2 regions of the Mesorhizobium sp. WSM4841 genome follow, and region 2 is predicted to be linked to the other one. Evidence: predicted binding sites of a transcription regulator. Region 2 holds the regulator's gene; the other holds the start of a gene.
The links. Region 2 encodes LexA, which represses DNA repair genes until DNA is damaged. Its sites were predicted from a motif close to TGTTCNNNNTGTGTTCNG; they were not measured.

Region 1 (8,762 bases), on a different contig from region 2:
ATCTGAACGGGCAAGGGGGTTGCGATGGCCGACAAGAATGGGCCAGACGGAACCGGAGAAACCGGCCGCGGCAAACAGCGTCAAGCCGACATCCGCGACGACGATCTTGAGCGCCGCCGGCGCGACCTTGAAGCATCGCTTGCGACAAGGCGGCCGGACCGGCTCGAGGGGAAAGACGACGCGAAAGCGGGCAGTGCGGCCGGATATGGCCAGGCGCTCAAGCTATCCAGCGAGTTCATCGCCGGGATAGTGGTTGGTGCTGGTCTTGGCTGGATCATCGACCGTGTGGCGGGGACATCGCCATGGGGTCTGATCGTTTTTTTGCTGCTCGGTTTTGGCGCCGGCGTGCTCAATGTCCTGCGCTCCGCGGGACTTATGGCGGAATTCGGACAGGGCGACAAAGCCCGCGATCCGAAAGAATGACTTGAGGCGCCGCTTGCCGGCGCAGTGAACAGGACACTAAAGCCGCGCGCGGCTTTGATGGGGATTTAAAGTGGCTGCTGACAAGGTCGATCCGATCCACCAGTTCCATATCAACAAGCTGATTCCGATCGAGATCGGCGGCTACGACCTGTCGTTCACCAATTCTGCACTCTTCATGGTCGCGACCGTCGCCGTTGCCTCGGCGTTTCTCTATCTCAGCACCTCGAGCCGCAGCCTCGTTCCTAGCCGTCTTCAGTCGGTCTCGGAAATGGCCTACGAATTCGTCGGCAACATGCTGAGGGACGCAGCCGGAACCCAAGGCATGAAGTTCTTTCCCTTGGTATTTTCGCTGTTCATGTTCGTGCTCGTTGCCAATCTGCTCGGTCTTTTTCCATATTTCTTCACCGTCACAAGCCATATCATCGTCACCTTCGGCCTTGCCGCGCTGGTGATCGGAACCGTCGTCGTCTACGGCTTCATGAAGCATGGCCTTGGTTTCCTGAAACTGTTCGTGCCGCATGGCGTGCCGGTTTACCTGCTGCCGCTGGTGGTGCTGATCGAGGTGATTTCCTTCGTTTCGCGCCCGGTCAGCCTCTCGGTTCGTCTGTTCGCCAACATGCTGGCCGGCCACATCACGCTGAAGGTGTTCTCGGGCTTCGTGGTGAGCTTGAGCGCGCTTGGCACGCTCGGCATTGCCGGATCGGTCCTGCCGCTGGCGATGGCTGTGGCGCTGACGGCGCTGGAACTGCTGGTCGCCTTCCTGCAGGCCTACGTCTTTGCCGTGCTGACCTGCATGTATCTGAACGACGCCCTGCATCCCGGGCACTGACCCAGGTTGACCCAAGAGTTTCCGGCCTTGCTGCCGGGATAGAAAATCGCAACGGAATTTTTAGATCCAAAGGAGTTGAACACATGGAAGCAGAAGCAGCAAAGTTCATCGGCGCCGGCATCGCATGCCTCGGCATGGGTGGCGCCGGTATTGGCCTTGGCAACATCTTCGGCAGCTATCTGGCGGGCGCATTGCGTAATCCGTCGGCCGCGGATGGCCAGTTCGGCCGCCTGATCTTCGGCTTCGCCGTGACTGAAGCGCTGGGCATCTTCTCCCTGCTCATCGCGCTTCTGGCCCTGTTCGGCTAACATTGGGAATTGGACGGGCCGGCCGCAATCAGCGGCAGGCCTGACATCAGGGGATAGTCCATGTTCGTGACATCTGCCTTTGCGCAAGAGTCCGCGCCCGCTGTCGAAGGCGGCCATACCGGCACGGAAGGCGATACGCATTCCGGCACCGGTGTGCCTGCCGAGGCGCACGGCGTGTTCCCGCCATTCGATCCGGCGACATTCCCGTCGCAGCTTGTGTGGCTGGCGATCACCTTCGGGCTGTTCTACCTGTTCCTGAAGAAGGTGGTGATGCCGCGTGTTGGCGGCATCATCGATGTCCGCAACGACCGCATCACCCAGGATCTCGATCATGCCGCCAGGCTGAAGGGCGAGGCCGATGCCGCCGTTGCCGCCTATGAGCAGGAACTGGCGGAGGCCAAGATCAAGGCCAATGCGATCGGCCAGCAGGCCAACGATGCCGCCAAGGCGGAAGCCGAGGCCGCCCGCAAGAAGGTCGAGGCTGCGCTCGACCAGAAGCTTGGCGAAGCCGAGGCTCGCATTTCGTCCATCAAGGCCAATGCCATGAAGGAAGTCGGCACGATCGCCGAGGACACTGCTTCGGCAATCGTCGAGGCGCTTGTCGGCGGCAAGGCCAGCAAGGCCGAGATCGCGGCAGCCGTCAAATCCGTGGCCCGGTGAGGAGCGCATTATGGACGCCACATCACTCGCGACGCTTTGGGCCACTGTTGCCCTCGTCATTTTTCTGGCCATTGCCGTCTACGTCAAGGTGCCTAAGCTGATCGCCAAGGCGCTTGACGCCCGCGCCGACAAGATCAGCAACGAGCTTGAAGAAGCGCGCCGGCTGCGCGAGGAGGCCCAGCAATTGCTCGGCCAATACCAGCGCAAGCGCAAGGAAGCCGAGCAGGAGGCCGCCGCCATCGTCGCCGCCGCCAAGCGCGAGGCCGACATGCTGGCTGCCGAGGCGCACAAGAAGACCGAGGATTATGTCGCCCGGCGCACCGCACTTGCCGAACAGAAGATCGGTCAGGCCGAGCGCGAGGCGATCAGCGAGGTGCGCGCCAGCGCCGTCGATATCGCCGTCGAAGCCGCACGCACGCTGCTCGCCGGCAAGATTGACGCAAAGGCGGGCGCCGACCTGTTCAAGGCCTCGCTTCAGGATGTGAAGTCCAAGCTGAATTAAGCGACTTCATCAGGAAGTCATCGAAGCCGCCCGGGAAACCTGGCGGCTTTTTTTGTTAGGCGAAAGCGCCTGAGCGGTAATCTCCCCCCTTGAGGGGGAGATGTCGCCGAAGGCGACAGAGGGGGTCGCCTCGGCTGGCGCGACGCGATATCGGATAATACGTCGAATGAGAGAGGAGGTTGGCGCTTCACGCGCTGCTACCCCCTCTGGCCTGCCGGCCATCTCCCCCTCAAGGGGGGAGAAAGCGCGACGATGGACCATCGCTTAATCCAGACCCGAAAAACTCTCTTCGTCCTGCACCTCGGTTCCGCCAAGCCGGAACGGTGCGAAGGACGCGCGGTGCAGCCGCGCCACCGGTCCATGCACCTCGATCGCGGCACGGTGGCGGACCGTGGCGTAGCCCATATGGAGTTCGAAACCGTAATGCGCGTGATGGCCGCCGCAGCCGCACATCATGCGGTCGCGCATCACCTTGGCGACGATCGACGCGGCGGCGATCGACTGCGAGCGCTGGTCGCCCTTGATCAGCGCTCTGCCTTCGCATGGCAGTCCGGGCGGCACGTCGCGTCCGTCGACCAGGGCCAGCTTTGGCTGCACCGAGAGCCCGACCAAAGCGCGACGCATCGCCTCGAGGCTTGCCCTGAGAATATTGCTGCCATCGATGCCTTCCGCGCCGACCGAAGCCATCGACACGCCAAGAGCGGAGCCGAGGATTTTCAGGAACAGCGCCTCGCGCTGCAGATGGCTGAGGCGCTTGGAATCGTCGAGGCCGTCGGGAATGTTGGCGGGATCGAGCACCACCGCTGCCGCCACGACCGGCCCGGCGAGCGGGCCACGGCCTGCCTCGTCCATTCCCGCCACCGGCCATAGGCCTTCGGCCATCGCCTTCGCCTCGAAAGAGAAATCGGGTCTCTCAACGATTTCGAAGAGAAGCGGAGAATCAGAACGCGCGCGAGCCATGTTGCGGCGAGGTTCGCATCGGCTCCGATTCTCCGCAAGCCCCTCCGGGTCGGGTGAGGCACCGGACCCGGAGGGCACCGTCTGCAAGCCCGGGGACAAGGACAGGCCGGACGGGATTTTTCATGTGCCGCCGGCAGCGGCGGCACACGATGTCTTCACAGCAGCATCAGTTGCTCGGTTGCCTTGGCCGCCGCAACGAACTGGTCGGTCCTGAGCGACCGCCGCTCGGCGTTAAGGCCAAGCCGTTTGGCGGCGATCTCGAAGCGCCGGCCGATCTGCCAGGCATAGGGGCCGGCGCCTTTCATGCGCTTGCCCCAATCCGAATCGTAATCCTTGCCGTCACGCATCGAGCGGATCAGTGACATGACGTGACGGTAGCGGTCCGGATAATGGCGCAGCAGCCAATCCTTGAAGATCGGCGCGACCTCCAGCGGCAGGCGCAGCACGACATAGCCGGCCTCGCGCGCTCCTGCTGCACGTGCCGAATCGAGGATGCGTTCCATCTCCTGATCGGTCAGGCCGGGGATGATCGGAGCGACCATGACCGAGGCCGGAATGCCGGCGTCCGAAAGCTGCCTGATCGCCTCCAGCCGCTTGGTCGGCGTCGACGCGCGGGGCTCCATCGTTCTGGCCAGCATCCGGTCAAGCGTCGTCACCGACAGCGCCACCTTGGCCAGCCCGCGTTCGGCCATGCGCGACAGGATGTCGATGTCGCGCGTCACCAGCGCGGACTTGGTGACGATGCCGACCGGGTGGCCGCGCGCCTCCAGCACTTCGAGGATCTCGCGCATGATCCGGTACTGCTTCTCGATCGGCTGGTAGGGATCGGTGTTGGTGCCGATGGCGATGGTGCGCGGCTGGTAGCCGTCCTTCGACAGTTCCTTGTCGAGTAGCCGCGCCGCATCCGGCTTGGCGAACAGCCTCGATTCGAAATCCAGCCCCGGCGACAGGCCCATGAAGCTGTGCGTCGGCCGCGCGAAGCAATAGACGCAGCCATGCTCACAGCCGCGGTAGGGGTTGATCGAGCGGTCGAAGGAAATGTCGGGCGATTCGTTACGGGTGATGATGGTGCGCGGCTTTTCGACCTGCACCTCGGTCTTGAAAGGCGGCAGCTCCTCCAGCGAGTTCCAGCCATCATCGAACACATGCCGGCTGACCGGTTCGAACCGGCCGGACGGGTTGATGCCGGCGGACCGGCCGCGATTGCGGTCTGGACGGATTCGGACGCCACTCTGCTCGATCATTGCATTGGCCATCTCGGCCCTTCCAGCCCCGAAGGCGGCAATGTCGGCACGTACGATCTGTTCCATTTTTGCCCTCTCCCAGGGACTGTCGGCTGGCTGTCGAATCGCTCTGTTCATGAAAATAATCCTATTTTATCCACCAGAACAAATCAAGAACATTTTTGCCATGCTACGCAAAAACTGGCACTGCGCCCCGCATTCCGCTATTCGGCTAACGATGCTTAGCGTTCTCATCCAGACCCTGAATGACGAAGAGAGACTTGCCCGCACGCTTGCCTCACTGATTGGCGGCGCGGTCGAGGGCGTGGTGCGCGATGTCATCGTCTGCGACACCGGCTCGACCGACCAGACGCACCGCGTTGCCGAACATGCCGGCTGCCTTTATGTGGCGAGCGGCGGCATTGCCGCCGGCATCAGGCAGGCCAAGGGCGACTGGCTGCTGCTGCTGGAGCCGGGGGCGCGGTTGGCGGAAGGCTGGATCGACGAAGTCGTCGCCCACACGGCCCGGCAAACCATGCCGGCGCGGTTTTCGCGGGCGCGCGGCAGTCGCGTGCCGTTCCTGTCGCGGGTGTTTTCGGGAAACCGGGCTCTGGCCGAAGGGCTGGTGATCAGCAAGCGTCAGGCCGCGGCCTTATCGAAAAACGCCCGCAGCGCCGAAGCCATCGCGCGCGGCCTTTCGACCAAGAGGCTCGACGCCGAAATCTGGGTGGCGCCGGCGAAGTGACGGTCGTCACTCTCCCCATAGCGGGCGAGGGAACGTCGCGTCCTTCGTTAGGGTGAGGCGGCGCGCAAGCCGTGGGCGGAAAGCGGCATGATGGAATCCGCATTGGCGCGATACTCTTGGGAGGAATGCATATGCTTGTCGTCCTGCGGGAAACTCGCGATACTCAGCAATATTCGGGGAGATTGCAGATGAATGTATCTAAATTCGTTCGTATCGCCTCGCTGGCAGCCGCTTGGTCAGTGCCGGCGATCGCGGTGGCGCAGGAATCGTCGCTTTGGTCGGTTTATGAGAACACGCTCAAATCGGCCAAGTACATCGATCTGACCCACGCCTTCGAGCCGGTGCAGCCCGTATGGCCGGGCTTCGCCAATGCCAAATTCAAACCGGCTGTCGCCGGGAAGGACATCGAGGGCTACGTCAAGGCCGGCGAAGAGTTCACCTATGACAAGCATGGGTTCGTCGGGAGCGCCTACGAATTGTCGACGGACCAATATGGCACGCAGCTCGATCCGCCCTCCCACTGGAACCCACTCGGTGCAACGATCAGCGACCTGCCGGCCACTTATGCCGTGCGGCCGCTCGTCGTGATCGACATCAGCGGCAAGGTGCAGACCGACGAAGGCTATCACCTCCAGGTCGCCGACATCGAAGAATGGGAAAAGGAGCACGGCCGCATACCGGAGGGTTCGGTCGTCTTCGTGCGTTCGGATTGGTACAAGAAATGGTCCGATGCCGCCCGCTTCAACCAGAAGCCGTTTCCAGGCGTCAGTTTGGACGCGCTGAAGTTCCTGCATCTGGAGCGGAAGATTCTGTTTCATGGTCATGAGCCGCTCGACACCGACACCACGCCCAATCTCGAGGGCGAACATTGGCTGCTTCACAACAATTTCACGCAGGCAGAAGGTGTTGCAAACCTCGACAAGGTGCCTGAGGCTGGGGCGTTGGTTACAATCGGCTTTGCCAAGCCGCTTGGCGGGTCAGGCGGATATGCGCGTTACATCGCTATTGCACCCGCCGATTGGACAGAGGGCGTTTCGGTCACCGAAGCGCCTGGTGCCCCGCTTTTCCGGCAAAAGGCGCCGCTCAAGCGCGACGAGAACGGCGTCTTCCGTCCGACGCCCTGATCGTTGACGATATCATCGGGGCGGCAGGGCCGTGGCGCGTCCCATTCGACGCGATTTGTCGCGTAAGTCGGGACAAAAGGTTCAGACGACCAGCCCGTCCGGCGCTCGCGAAAACGTGACTGTCCCGATGATAGCCATCACAATTGCTGGCGCTATCGTGGCATGAGCGCCGATCCTGCCAGGGAGGCAGTCATGCTCCGCCTATCTGCCGCCGTTCTGCTGAGCCTGGCTTTCTGGCCGTTCGCCGCGTCGGCCCAGGAAGAGCCGCCGCCGTCGAGATGCGTTGCGATCGCCGAAGCGCTGCCGTCGGCCACCTATGCCAGCTTCACAGCGCCAAAGGCGCAGACGCCTCCGCTGGCCGAGGCTTTCGTCGACGGCGACGTTACGATCACCTATGCCGGCCATTCGACCTACATCATCGAGACGCCCGCCGGCGTCAGGATCGCCACCGACTTTTCCGGCGTTTACGGCGCTGACCCGCTGCCGCGCGTGGTGACCATGAACAAGGCGCACCGCACCCATTATTCGGACCATCCGGATCCCGCCATTGAGTATGTGCTGCGCGGCTGGAATCCGGACGGCGGTCCGGCGCGGCACGCCCTTGTCGTGGACGATGTCTACATCCGCAACGTGCCGACGGATATCCGCAATGGCGGCGACCTCGGCAAGGACGGCAATTCCATCTTCATTTTCGAAGTGGCGGGGCTCTGCATCGGCCATCTCGGCCATCTGCACCACCGGCTGGAAGACGCGCATTACGGCGCCATCGGCCGGCTCGACATCCTTATGGTGCCTATCGACGGCGGCATGACGCTGTCGCTCGACCGGATGACCGAAATCACCGCGCGGCTCTATTCCTCGATGATCCTGCCGATGCATCGCCATGCGACTCCGATCAGCGAATTCACAGGTAGGATGGGCGACGATTTCGCAGTGGAATTCCTGTCCGGCCAGTCGCTGACGGTTTCGCTGAAGACCCTGCCAGACCGGCCGACGATCGTCATTCTCGACGGGGTTTGAATCGCTTCGTCGCGATCTTCTCCACCGTGCGCAACCTCTTCGTTCCACCTCGCTCGAAACACTCGCTGTCGCGAAATCAACGAGCCTTAATGCTCCGTCAAGCTTGCCGGAAAGTTTGCGACAGCTCCTTTCATTGTGCATTGCACAAAATCTAACCGGGGCTTACCATTCCTTTGATGCGGGCGGATGGGTTTGGGTAACGCCTGAGCGGTGAGCGGCCGACGCTTCGTCGACGCGCCCTTATAGCTGAGGATCCTGATGACCCTTTCAAGTCCTGACCAATCCGGTGCTGCAAGCCTCGAGTCGATCGCCCGAAACGGCAGCCTGCTGCGCCGCATTGCGGTGCGGATTCCGACCTATCTGTCGGACCTTCGCGAAAATCCGGCATGGCTGCCGATGTTTATGCTGGCGCGCACCATGCCGGCGCGGCGGTTGCATTGGCGTGGCGCAAAACCGGTTCGACCCACACAAAAAGACCAGGAGACGATGTTCGCTGGCGTCGATCGTGACGCGGTGGTCGGCGCGCTCCGCTCGGACGGCCTCTTTTCCGGGCTTGCCCTGCCGTCGTCGATCCACGAGGAAATCGCCAGCTTTGCGCAGCGCACGCCTTGCTTCGGCAATTTCGACCGTCGCCTGGAGTTCCTGCCGGCCGAACATGCCGAGGCCGAGAAGCACTTCGGCCGTCCCTTGCTCAGCGGCCATTTTTTCGAGCGGGTTCTCGACTGCAACGCTGCGCTTACGGTACAGCGCGACCCGCTGCTTCTCGACATCGCAGCCCATTATCTCGGCAGCCAGGCGAAGCTGATCACCACGCGCGTCTGGTGGAGCTTTCCGACGAGCTCCGTCTCCGACGCCGAGAAGAACCTGGCGTCGCTTGGCAAATACCACTTCGATCTCGACGATTGGCGGATGCTGAAATTCTTCTTCTATCTCAATCCGGTCGATGCCGAGACCGGTCCGCATGTCTA
Region 2 (8,762 bases):
TCTTGAAGCCAGGCGCAAATCCGGCAGCTTCGCGCTGATCGCCGAGATCAAGAAGGCCAGCCCGTCCAAGGGCCTGATCCGTGCCGATTTCGATCCGCCGGCACTGGCCAGGGCCTATGCGAAAGGTGGCGCCGCCTGCCTTTCGGTGCTGACCGACGCGCCGTCCTTCCAGGGTGCGCCTGAATTCCTCACCGATGCGCGCAACGCCGTGACATTGCCCGCTTTGCGCAAGGATTTTCTGTTCGAGCCTTATCAGGTATTCGAAGCCCGTGCGTGGGGCGCTGACGCCATCCTGATCATCATGGCGAGCGTCGATGACGCCGTGGCCAGGGAACTCGAAACGACGGCGTTCGAACTCGGCATGGACGCGCTGGTCGAAGTGCATGACGAGGCTGAGACGGAACGCGCGCTGAAACTGTCATCGCGGCTGATCGGCATCAACAACCGCAATCTCCGGACGTTCGAAACCAGCATCGAGACCTCGGAGCGGCTCGCGACGATGATGCCGGCAGACCGCCTGCTGGTCAGCGAGAGCGGTATTTTCTCGCACGAAGACTGCCGCAGGCTGCAACGGAGCGACATCGGTACGTTCCTCGTCGGCGAGAGCCTGATGCGGCAACAGGACGTGGCCACTGCGACGCGCCTGCTTTTGACGGGCAATGCGCCCGCCATTGCATCGGCCCGAAAATCGGAATCGATTTTCGGAGAGCACGATGCATAGATTCAAAGTGTTAGAGCGTGCTTTGCGCGTCCAGACGGACGCACGTCGCGCTAAGGTGACCTGACGATGACGGCCGCCCTCACCCATCTTGGCGCGAAAGGCGAAGCCAATATGGTCGATGTCGGCGACAAGGCGGAGACGACGCGCACGGCAATCGCCGAAGGTCTTGTCTCGATGCGGCCCGAAACGCTGAAGATGATTCTCGACGGCGATGCCAAGAAGGGCGACGTGCTGGGCACGGCGCGCATCGCCGGCATCATGGCGGCCAAGAGGACGCATGAGCTGATCCCGCTCTGCCATCCGCTGCTGTTGACCAAGGTATCCATTGACATCGAACCGGACGCGACGCTGCCAGGCCTGAAGGTCACGGCGCTGGCCCGCGTCACCGGTAAGACCGGCGTCGAGATGGAAGCGCTGACCGCCGTCTCGGTCGCCTGCCTGACCATCTATGACATGGCCAAGGCGGTCGACCGCGCCATGGTGATCTCGGGCATCAGGCTGGCGGAAAAGACCGGCGGCAAATCCGGCGACTACAAGGCGGATGCCAAGGGGGCAGGCTAATAATGGCACTGCTTCCGGTCGCCGAGGCGCTCGAGCGCCTGCTTGAGGATGCTGCGCCCTTGCAGGCTGAAAGCGTCGCCCTGATGGACGCCGCCGACCGCGTGCTGGCGGAGCCGCTCCTGGCGCTCCGCACCCAGCCGCCGTTCAACGCGTCCGCCATGGACGGCTATGCCGTGCGGGCCGAGGATGTCGCATCCGTGCCCGCAAGACTTTCGGTGATCGGCATGGCGCCGGCCGGACGCGGCTTTGCCGGAACAGTCGGCCCGGCGCAGGCCGTGCGCATCTTCACCGGCGCGCCGCTTCCTGCAGGCGCGGACACCATCGTCATCCAGGAGAATGTCCGCGACCTCGGCGGCGGCAGCATCGAAGTGACCGCGTCGACGGTTGAAGGCCGCAACATCCGCCGCCTCGGGCTCGATTTCTCGAAGGGCGACGTCCTGCTGGAGAAAGGCCGCCCGCTTGATCCGGCGGCATTGTCGCTGGCGGCGTCGGCCAACCACCCGCAGGTCAGCGTGGTGAAACGGCCGTTGGTCGCCATCATCGCCACCGGCGACGAATTGCTGCCGCCGGGCAGCGACCTTGGCCCCGACCAGATCATCTCGTCCAATGCCTATGGCGTCGCCGCCGCGGCCCGCTCGGTCGGCGCCAGCGCGCTCGATCTCGGCATCGCCCCCGACCGCAAGGAGGCGATCGCCACGCTGGTGAAACAAGCGGTCGACGCAGGCGCCGACGTCATCGTCACGCTGGGCGGCGCCTCGGTCGGCGACCATGACCTGGTCCATGACGTGCTGACCGGTGAAGGCATGACGCTCGATTTCTGGAAAATCGCCATGCGGCCCGGCAAGCCGCTGATGTTCGGGCGGCTGGGTGACATCCGCTGCATCGGCCTGCCTGGCAATCCGGTGGCGAGCCTGGTCTGCACGCAGCTCTTTCTGACGCCGCTGCTTGCGCGGCTCGGCGGCCGCGCCTTCCGGCAGGACATGCGTCAGGCGCGGCTCGGCGCCGCCATGCCGGCCAACGATCTCAGGCAGGACTATGTACGCGCCGTGGTTAGCGAAGAAGCCGGCACGCTGCTGGCGACCCCGTTCGGCATCCAGGATTCCTCGATGCTCAAAATGCTGGCCGACGCCAACGGGCTGATCGTGCGCGAGCCGTTCGCTCCCCCAGCCGCGACGGGCGCCGCGTGCAGCGTGCTGATGCTACGCTGAACAAAACGTCAACACATTCATTAAATTTTAAACGGTTGCGGAACACAACTGGAACAGATAGTGTTTGTTCTGGGTTTGTTTTTCTGATTCTGTTGGGGGTCGCGATGCTGACACGCAAACAACATGAACTGCTGATGTTCATCCACGAGCGGCTGAAGGAAAGCGGCATTCCGCCCTCGTTCGACGAGATGAAGGAAGCGCTCGACCTCGCCTCGAAGTCGGGGATCCATCGGCTGATCACTGCACTGGAGGAGCGCGGTTTCATTCGCCGCCTGCCCAACCGCGCCCGCGCGCTGGAGGTGCTGCGCCTGCCCGATTCGATCGCGCCCGGCCTCAATGCGGCGCGCAAATTCTCGCCAAGCGTCATTCAGGGCAGCCTTGGGCAGGGCAGCCTCGGACGACAGATCAAGCCGGCGCCTTCGCGCATGCCCGCAGCCGGCAATGACGACGACGTCGTTGCCACCATCTCCATACCGGTGATGGGCCGCATCGCTGCCGGTGTGCCGATCGACGCCATCCAGCACCAGACGCATTCGATTTCGGTACCACCGGACATGATCACCGGCGGCACGCACTACGCGCTGGAGGTCAAGGGTGACTCGATGATCGAGGCCGGCATTTTCGACGGCGACACGGTCATCATCCGCAACGCCGACACCGCCCAGCCTGGCGAGATCATCGTCGCCTTGGTCGACGACGAGGAAGCGACGCTGAAGCGGTTCCGCCGCAAAGGTGCCTCGATCGCACTGGAAGCCGCCAATCCGGCCTATGAGACGCGCATCTTCGGGCCGGACAGGGTCAAGGTGCAAGGCAAGCTCGTCGGACTGATCCGGCGTTACTGAACGGCAGGCTTTTTGGGTTTCTCGGCCCTGCGGTATGGCGGCAGGCCCCTCGCCTCGCGCGAAAATCTCCGCTGCTCATGCCAAGGCCTATAGGGCTGTCTGACGGCAAAACGGATTTCTGCGCGCGTCGTCGCAGATAGCGGATCGAAAAAGACGGCGGCACTGCCCATGCGAGCGAGCTGCCGTTTGGTGACGACGAGAACCAGCGGATTGCGGCAGGGATTATAATAGGCTGTGGCATCATCGATGACGATCAAATCCGCAAAGGCACAGGCTGGCCGTGCGGTTTTGCGGTCGTCGGCGAGCGCGATGATCGCGCCGGACTGGTGCCGGGCGAGGCACAGGCCGGCAGTGCAGTAGAAGGGCGCTCCCGGCGGCAGGTCGGCCGGGTCGACGATGTCGAACCGCACGTCTCCTTTTTCGAATGTCTCCGGCTCGACAATGGTCGCTGAAACCAGCGCATGTTTCCAGTTGTCGGTGGTGAATTCGTTCGAGTGCACCCGGTTGACGGCAAGTTCGCCGCCGCCGATCGGCAGCGCCACCAGATGCGCATCTTCCGAAATCAGCACGTCGGGGGTGCGCGTCTCGGAAATCGTCAGCAGGCCGGCGAGCGCAAAGGGAAGTGCCGCAAGCCGCAACCATGTCGTTGCCATCGTGGCGATGACCAGGGCGGCCGTCACCAGCAGAACCGACTGCAACGAGATCAGCCCGACGGCATCGACCGGCGACCGCTCGGAGATCCATCCCGATATTGCAATCATGGCCGTCAGCCCCTTGCCCATCATGTATAGGAAAGGGCCGTCGAAGCCGAACGGCATTGCCAAGGCGCTGACGACGGCCAGGAACATCACGACCGTGACGATCGGCATGACGGCCAGATTGGCGAACAGGCTGAGCGGCGAGACGCGCTGGAAGTGCCAGATGGCGAAGAGTGCGGTGGCGCTGCCGGCAATGATGGAGGTCATTGCGATGGTACCTGTCCCAGCGGCAAGTTTTCGCGTGACGAAAGCGATCGTTGACCGTCGCTGTGGCGGCGCGGTGGCCTTGTCGGCACGATAGTCGGACCAGCCGGCATAGGCGCCCACGAGAGCAGCGGTCGCGGCGAAGGACATCTGGAAGCTTGGGCCGACCACCTCGTGCGGCGACACGACGATGACGGCGATGGCCGAAATCGCCAGATTGCGCATGGTGAGTGCCGCCCGGTCGAACAGCACGGCGACAAGCATTACCGCCAGCATGATAAAGCTGCGTTCAGCCGCGACCACGATACCGGAAAAAATCAGATAGGCAGCGATGGAAACGAGTGCGGCAGCAGCCGCATATTTTTTGACCGGCCGGCGCGACGAAAAATCGGGAACCAGCGCAAAGGCGCCGCGCAGCAATCCCATGATGGTGCCGGCGACAAGCGCCATGTGCAGGCCGGAAATCGAGATGATGTGGTAGATGCCGGTGCGCCGCATCGATTCGTTTATCTCTTCGGGAATGCCGGCACGCACGCCGACGATCAGCGCGGCGGCAATCTCCCCCTCGGCGCCACCGATGCTGTCCCTGATATGGTCGGCGATGGTTTCACGCGCCTTTTCGATCGAGGAAGAAATGCGCGCGGCGAACGGTGCATCTTCGGAAACGACGATCTTCGGATTGCCGAGGAAAAAGCCACTGGCACCGATACCGGCGAAATAGCTGTCGAAGGAGAAGTCATAACTGTCCGGCCTAACCGGGCCAGTCGGAGGCAGAAGCCTCACATAGCCGGTTGCCACCGAGCCTGCGGTCATCTCAGCGGGAATTTTGCGTGCCGAAACCCTGACACGTTCCGGCGCATAACGCAGTGTCGGCCGGGCGGTCGACATCACGTCGATGGTCAGCCTGATCCGGCCGTTCGCCATCTGATCGAGCCTAACGACACGGCCGGTGAGCTGGGTCTGGATTTCCGAGCCGAGCATCTGCGTTCCCACGCGCCAGGTTTCAACCTTGGCGGCGAGTAGCCCGAGTGCGCACAGCAACGCTGCCATGAAGCACAGATGCGTTTTGCGCCATGAGCGTGTCACTGCCGCACACAATGCCGTGAGGACCACGACGGCAATAGGCTGCGGAAAGTCCGGTTCGACGGCAAGCGAAAAATAGACGATCACCCCGCATGCCAGAAAAACCGGCACCAGCAGAAAGGCGACGCCGCGGTCTAGTTCCAGGCCGGCTGCCGAGGCCACGCTGTTGCGGATACCGGATGGTGAAAGATGGCTAAGCTGTCGGCGGAAACGAATGACAGGCCCGGGTGTTGGAGCCGGTGTTGGCGCGGCGCGGTCCGGCGAAAGGGGCTGAATGCCCGGGTGCGACGCAGGCAGCGAAACGGGTAGCGGCTCGGCGTGGGGAACGTCGGCAAACAGCGATCGTTCGCTGACGCTTGTGGTCGTGCCCTCGCTCTTGTCCGCGCCGCGGCCTGGTCCAGCCATCGGGTCTGCCCCTTGCGCCCTTGACCTCCTATGCTACATGAACGCGCGACGCGCGAAAGTCCGCGCAATCACATCCGCTTCCTGCGCTTGCCTGAGAGTTCCATGTCCGACAAGGTCGTCACCCGTTTCGCCCCCTCGCCCACCGGCTTCCTGCATATTGGCGGCGCGCGCACGGCGCTGTTCAACTGGCTGTATGCGAAACACACCGGCGGCACGATGCTGCTGCGCATCGAGGACACCGATCGTGAGCGTTCGACCGATGCGGCAACCGCCGCCATCCTCGACGGACTCTCCTGGCTCGGCCTCACCTGGGACGGCGAGCCGGTATCGCAGTTCGAGCGCGCGCCGCGCCACCGCGTGGTCGCCGAGGAACTGGTGCGCATGGGCAAGGCCTATTACTGCTACGCTACGCCGGCTGAACTGGAAGCGATGCGTGAGAGCGCGCGGGCCAAGGGCTTGCCTCCCCGCTATGACGGCCGCTGGCGCGACCGCGACCCGTCCGAGGCGCCAGCCGGCGCCAAGGGCGCGATCCGAATCAAGGCGCCGGCCGACGGCGAGACGGTGGTGCATGATCTCGTGCAGGGCGAAGTCCGCTTCTCCAACAAGGATCTCGACGATTTCATCATCCTGCGCTCGGACGGCAATCCGACCTATATGCATGCCGTCGTCGTCGACGACCACGACATGGGCATCACCCACATCATCCGCGGCGACGATCATCTGACCAATGCCGCCCGCCAGATGGTGATCTATCGAGCCATGGGCTGGGACGTGCCGTCGATGTCGCATATCCCACTGATCCATGGCGCCGACGGCGCCAAGCTGTCGAAGCGGCACGGCGCCCTCGGCGTCGAAGCCTATCGTGCCATGGGGTACCTGCCTGAGGCACTGCTCAACTACCTGGCGCGGCTCGGCTGGAGCCACGGCGACGACGAGGTCATGTCGATCGCCGACATGATTGCCTGGTTCGACATCGGCGACGTCAACAAGGGGGCCGCCCGCTTCGACTTCGCCAAGCTCGAGGCGCTGAACGGCGTGCATATGCGCCGCATGAACGACGCCGAATTGCTCGATATCTTCATCAACACCTTGCCCTATCTCGAAGGCGGCCCGGCGATCGCAGCGCGCCTCGACGACACGCGCAAGGCACAGATGCTCGCCGCGCTGCCAGGCCTAAAGGAGCGCGCCAAGACGCTGGTCGAACTGGCCGACGGTGCCGCCTTCCTGTTTGCCGAGCGGCCGCTGCCGATCGACGAGAAGGCGGCTGCATTGCTCGGCGGTGAAGCGCGCGAGATCCTGCGGGGCGCCCACGCGGCGCTGAAGGCGATTTCAGGCGACTGGACGGCCGAAGCGGCGGAAGCCGCGATCAGGGAATATGCGGTGGCCGGCGGCCATAAGCTCGGCGCTGTGGCCCAACCTTTGCGCGCCGCGCTCACCGGCAAAAGCACCTCGCCCGGCGTGTTCGACGTGTTTGCCGTGCTTGGCCGTGAGGAAAGCCTGGCGCGCGTCGCGGATCAAATCGATTAGCAAAACTGGCCCAAGAAGATTGGCATTGAAAGGTGGGTTTCGCAGTGCAACATTAGGTCTTGGCCCAATTTGGCACGCAAATCCAATTGCGGGCGCAAACGCGCGAACTCCGATGCTTTCGACGTGTTGCGTTGCAGATATTTCGCCTTTGCCGGCATGAGAAAACCAAAAGGAGTTTGCAATGTCCGAAGCTGCGACAAAGATGGAATTTGGCGGCAAAACCCACGCGTCGACTGCTAAACTTGAATTCGGCGGCAAAACTCACGAGCTCAAGGTGCGAAGCGGCTCGGTCGGACCTGATGTCATCGACATCGGCTCGCTTTACAGCACCACCGGGGCGTTCACCTACGATCCCGGCTTCACGTCGACGGCAAGCTGCGAGTCGGAAATCACCTTTATCGATGGCGATGCCGGCATCCTTTTGCATCGCGGTTATCCGATCGACCAGCTGGCCGAGCACGGCGACTTCCTCGAAGTCTGCTATCTCTTGCTCTATGGTGAATTGCCGACCAAGGCGCAGAAGGACGATTTCGACTACCGGGTGACGCGCCACACCATGGTGCACGAGCAGATGTCGCGCTTCTTCACCGGCTTTCGCCGCGACGCGCATCCGATGGCGGTGATGTGCGGCGTGGTCGGCGCTCTGTCAGCCTTCTATCACGATTCCACCGACATCTCGGACCCGTATCAGCGCATGGTCGCGTCGATGCGGCTGATCGCCAAAATGCCGACGATCGCGGCAATGGCCTATAAATACCACATCGGTCAGCCCTTCATTTACCCGAAGAACGAGCTGAATTTCGCGGCCAACTTCCTGCATATGTGCTTTGCCGTGCCGTGCGAGGAATACAAGATCAACCCGGTGCTGGCGCGTGCGATGGAGCGCATCTTCATTCTGCATGCCGATCACGAGCAGAACGCCTCGACCTCGACCGTCCGCCTCGCCGGCTCGTCAGGCGCCAACCCGTTTGCCTGCATCGCCGCCGGCATTGCCTGCCTATGGGGACCGGCCCATGGCGGCGCCAACGAGGCGGCCTTGAACATGCTGGGCGAGATCGGCCATGTCGACCACATCCCGGAATTCATCGCCCGCGCCAAGGACAAGAACGATCCGTTCCGGTTGATGGGCTTTGGCCACCGCGTCTACAAGAACTACGACCCGCGCGCCAAGATCATGCAGAAGACCGCACATGAGGTTTTGGGTGAACTGGGCATCAAGGACGACCCGCTGCTCGACATCGCCATGGAACTGGAAAAGATCGCGCTGACCGACTCCTATTTCATCGAGAAGAAGCTTTATCCGAACGTCGATTTCTATTCCGGCATCACGCTGAAGGCGCTGGGCTTCCCCACCACCATGTTCACCGTGCTGTTCGCGGTCGCTCGTACCGTCGGCTGGATCGCGCAGTGGAAAGAGATGATCGAGGATCCGCACCAGAAGATCGGTCGCCCG

Region 1: AC0L14_RS01510 (PA0069 family radical SAM protein) is a predicted target of LexA. The motif match lies at 5,067-5,084, and genes of this name have one in related genera.

What each region holds. Positions count from the first base shown of each region.
Region 1 covers NZ_JBVVQC010000001.1:312,194-320,955, reverse strand. The annotation lists gene AC0L14_RS01540 (AtpZ/AtpI family protein) at 25-423, shown strand; gene AC0L14_RS01535 (F0F1 ATP synthase subunit A) at 494-1,252, shown strand; gene AC0L14_RS01530 (F0F1 ATP synthase subunit C) at 1,336-1,560, shown strand; gene AC0L14_RS01525 (F0F1 ATP synthase subunit B) at 1,621-2,220, shown strand; gene AC0L14_RS01520 (F0F1 ATP synthase subunit B) at 2,231-2,722, shown strand; gene AC0L14_RS01515 (ribonuclease HII) at 2,987-3,682, opposite strand; gene AC0L14_RS01510 (PA0069 family radical SAM protein) at 3,838-4,992, opposite strand; gene AC0L14_RS01505 (glycosyltransferase) at 5,144-5,650, shown strand; gene AC0L14_RS01500 (cyclase family protein) at 5,839-6,774, shown strand; gene AC0L14_RS01495 (MBL fold metallo-hydrolase) at 6,967-7,794, shown strand; gene AC0L14_RS01490 (phytanoyl-CoA dioxygenase family protein) at 8,053-8,762, shown strand, end outside.
Region 2 covers NZ_JBVVQC010000005.1:135,572-144,333, forward strand. The annotation lists gene trpC (indole-3-glycerol phosphate synthase TrpC) at 1-721, shown strand, start outside; gene moaC (cyclic pyranopterin monophosphate synthase MoaC) at 788-1,282, shown strand; gene AC0L14_RS08030 (molybdopterin molybdotransferase MoeA) at 1,285-2,490, shown strand; gene lexA (transcriptional repressor LexA) at 2,595-3,332, shown strand; gene AC0L14_RS08040 (ComEC/Rec2 family competence protein) at 3,326-5,782, opposite strand; gene gltX (glutamate--tRNA ligase) at 5,885-7,309, shown strand; gene gltA (citrate synthase) at 7,491-8,762, shown strand, end outside.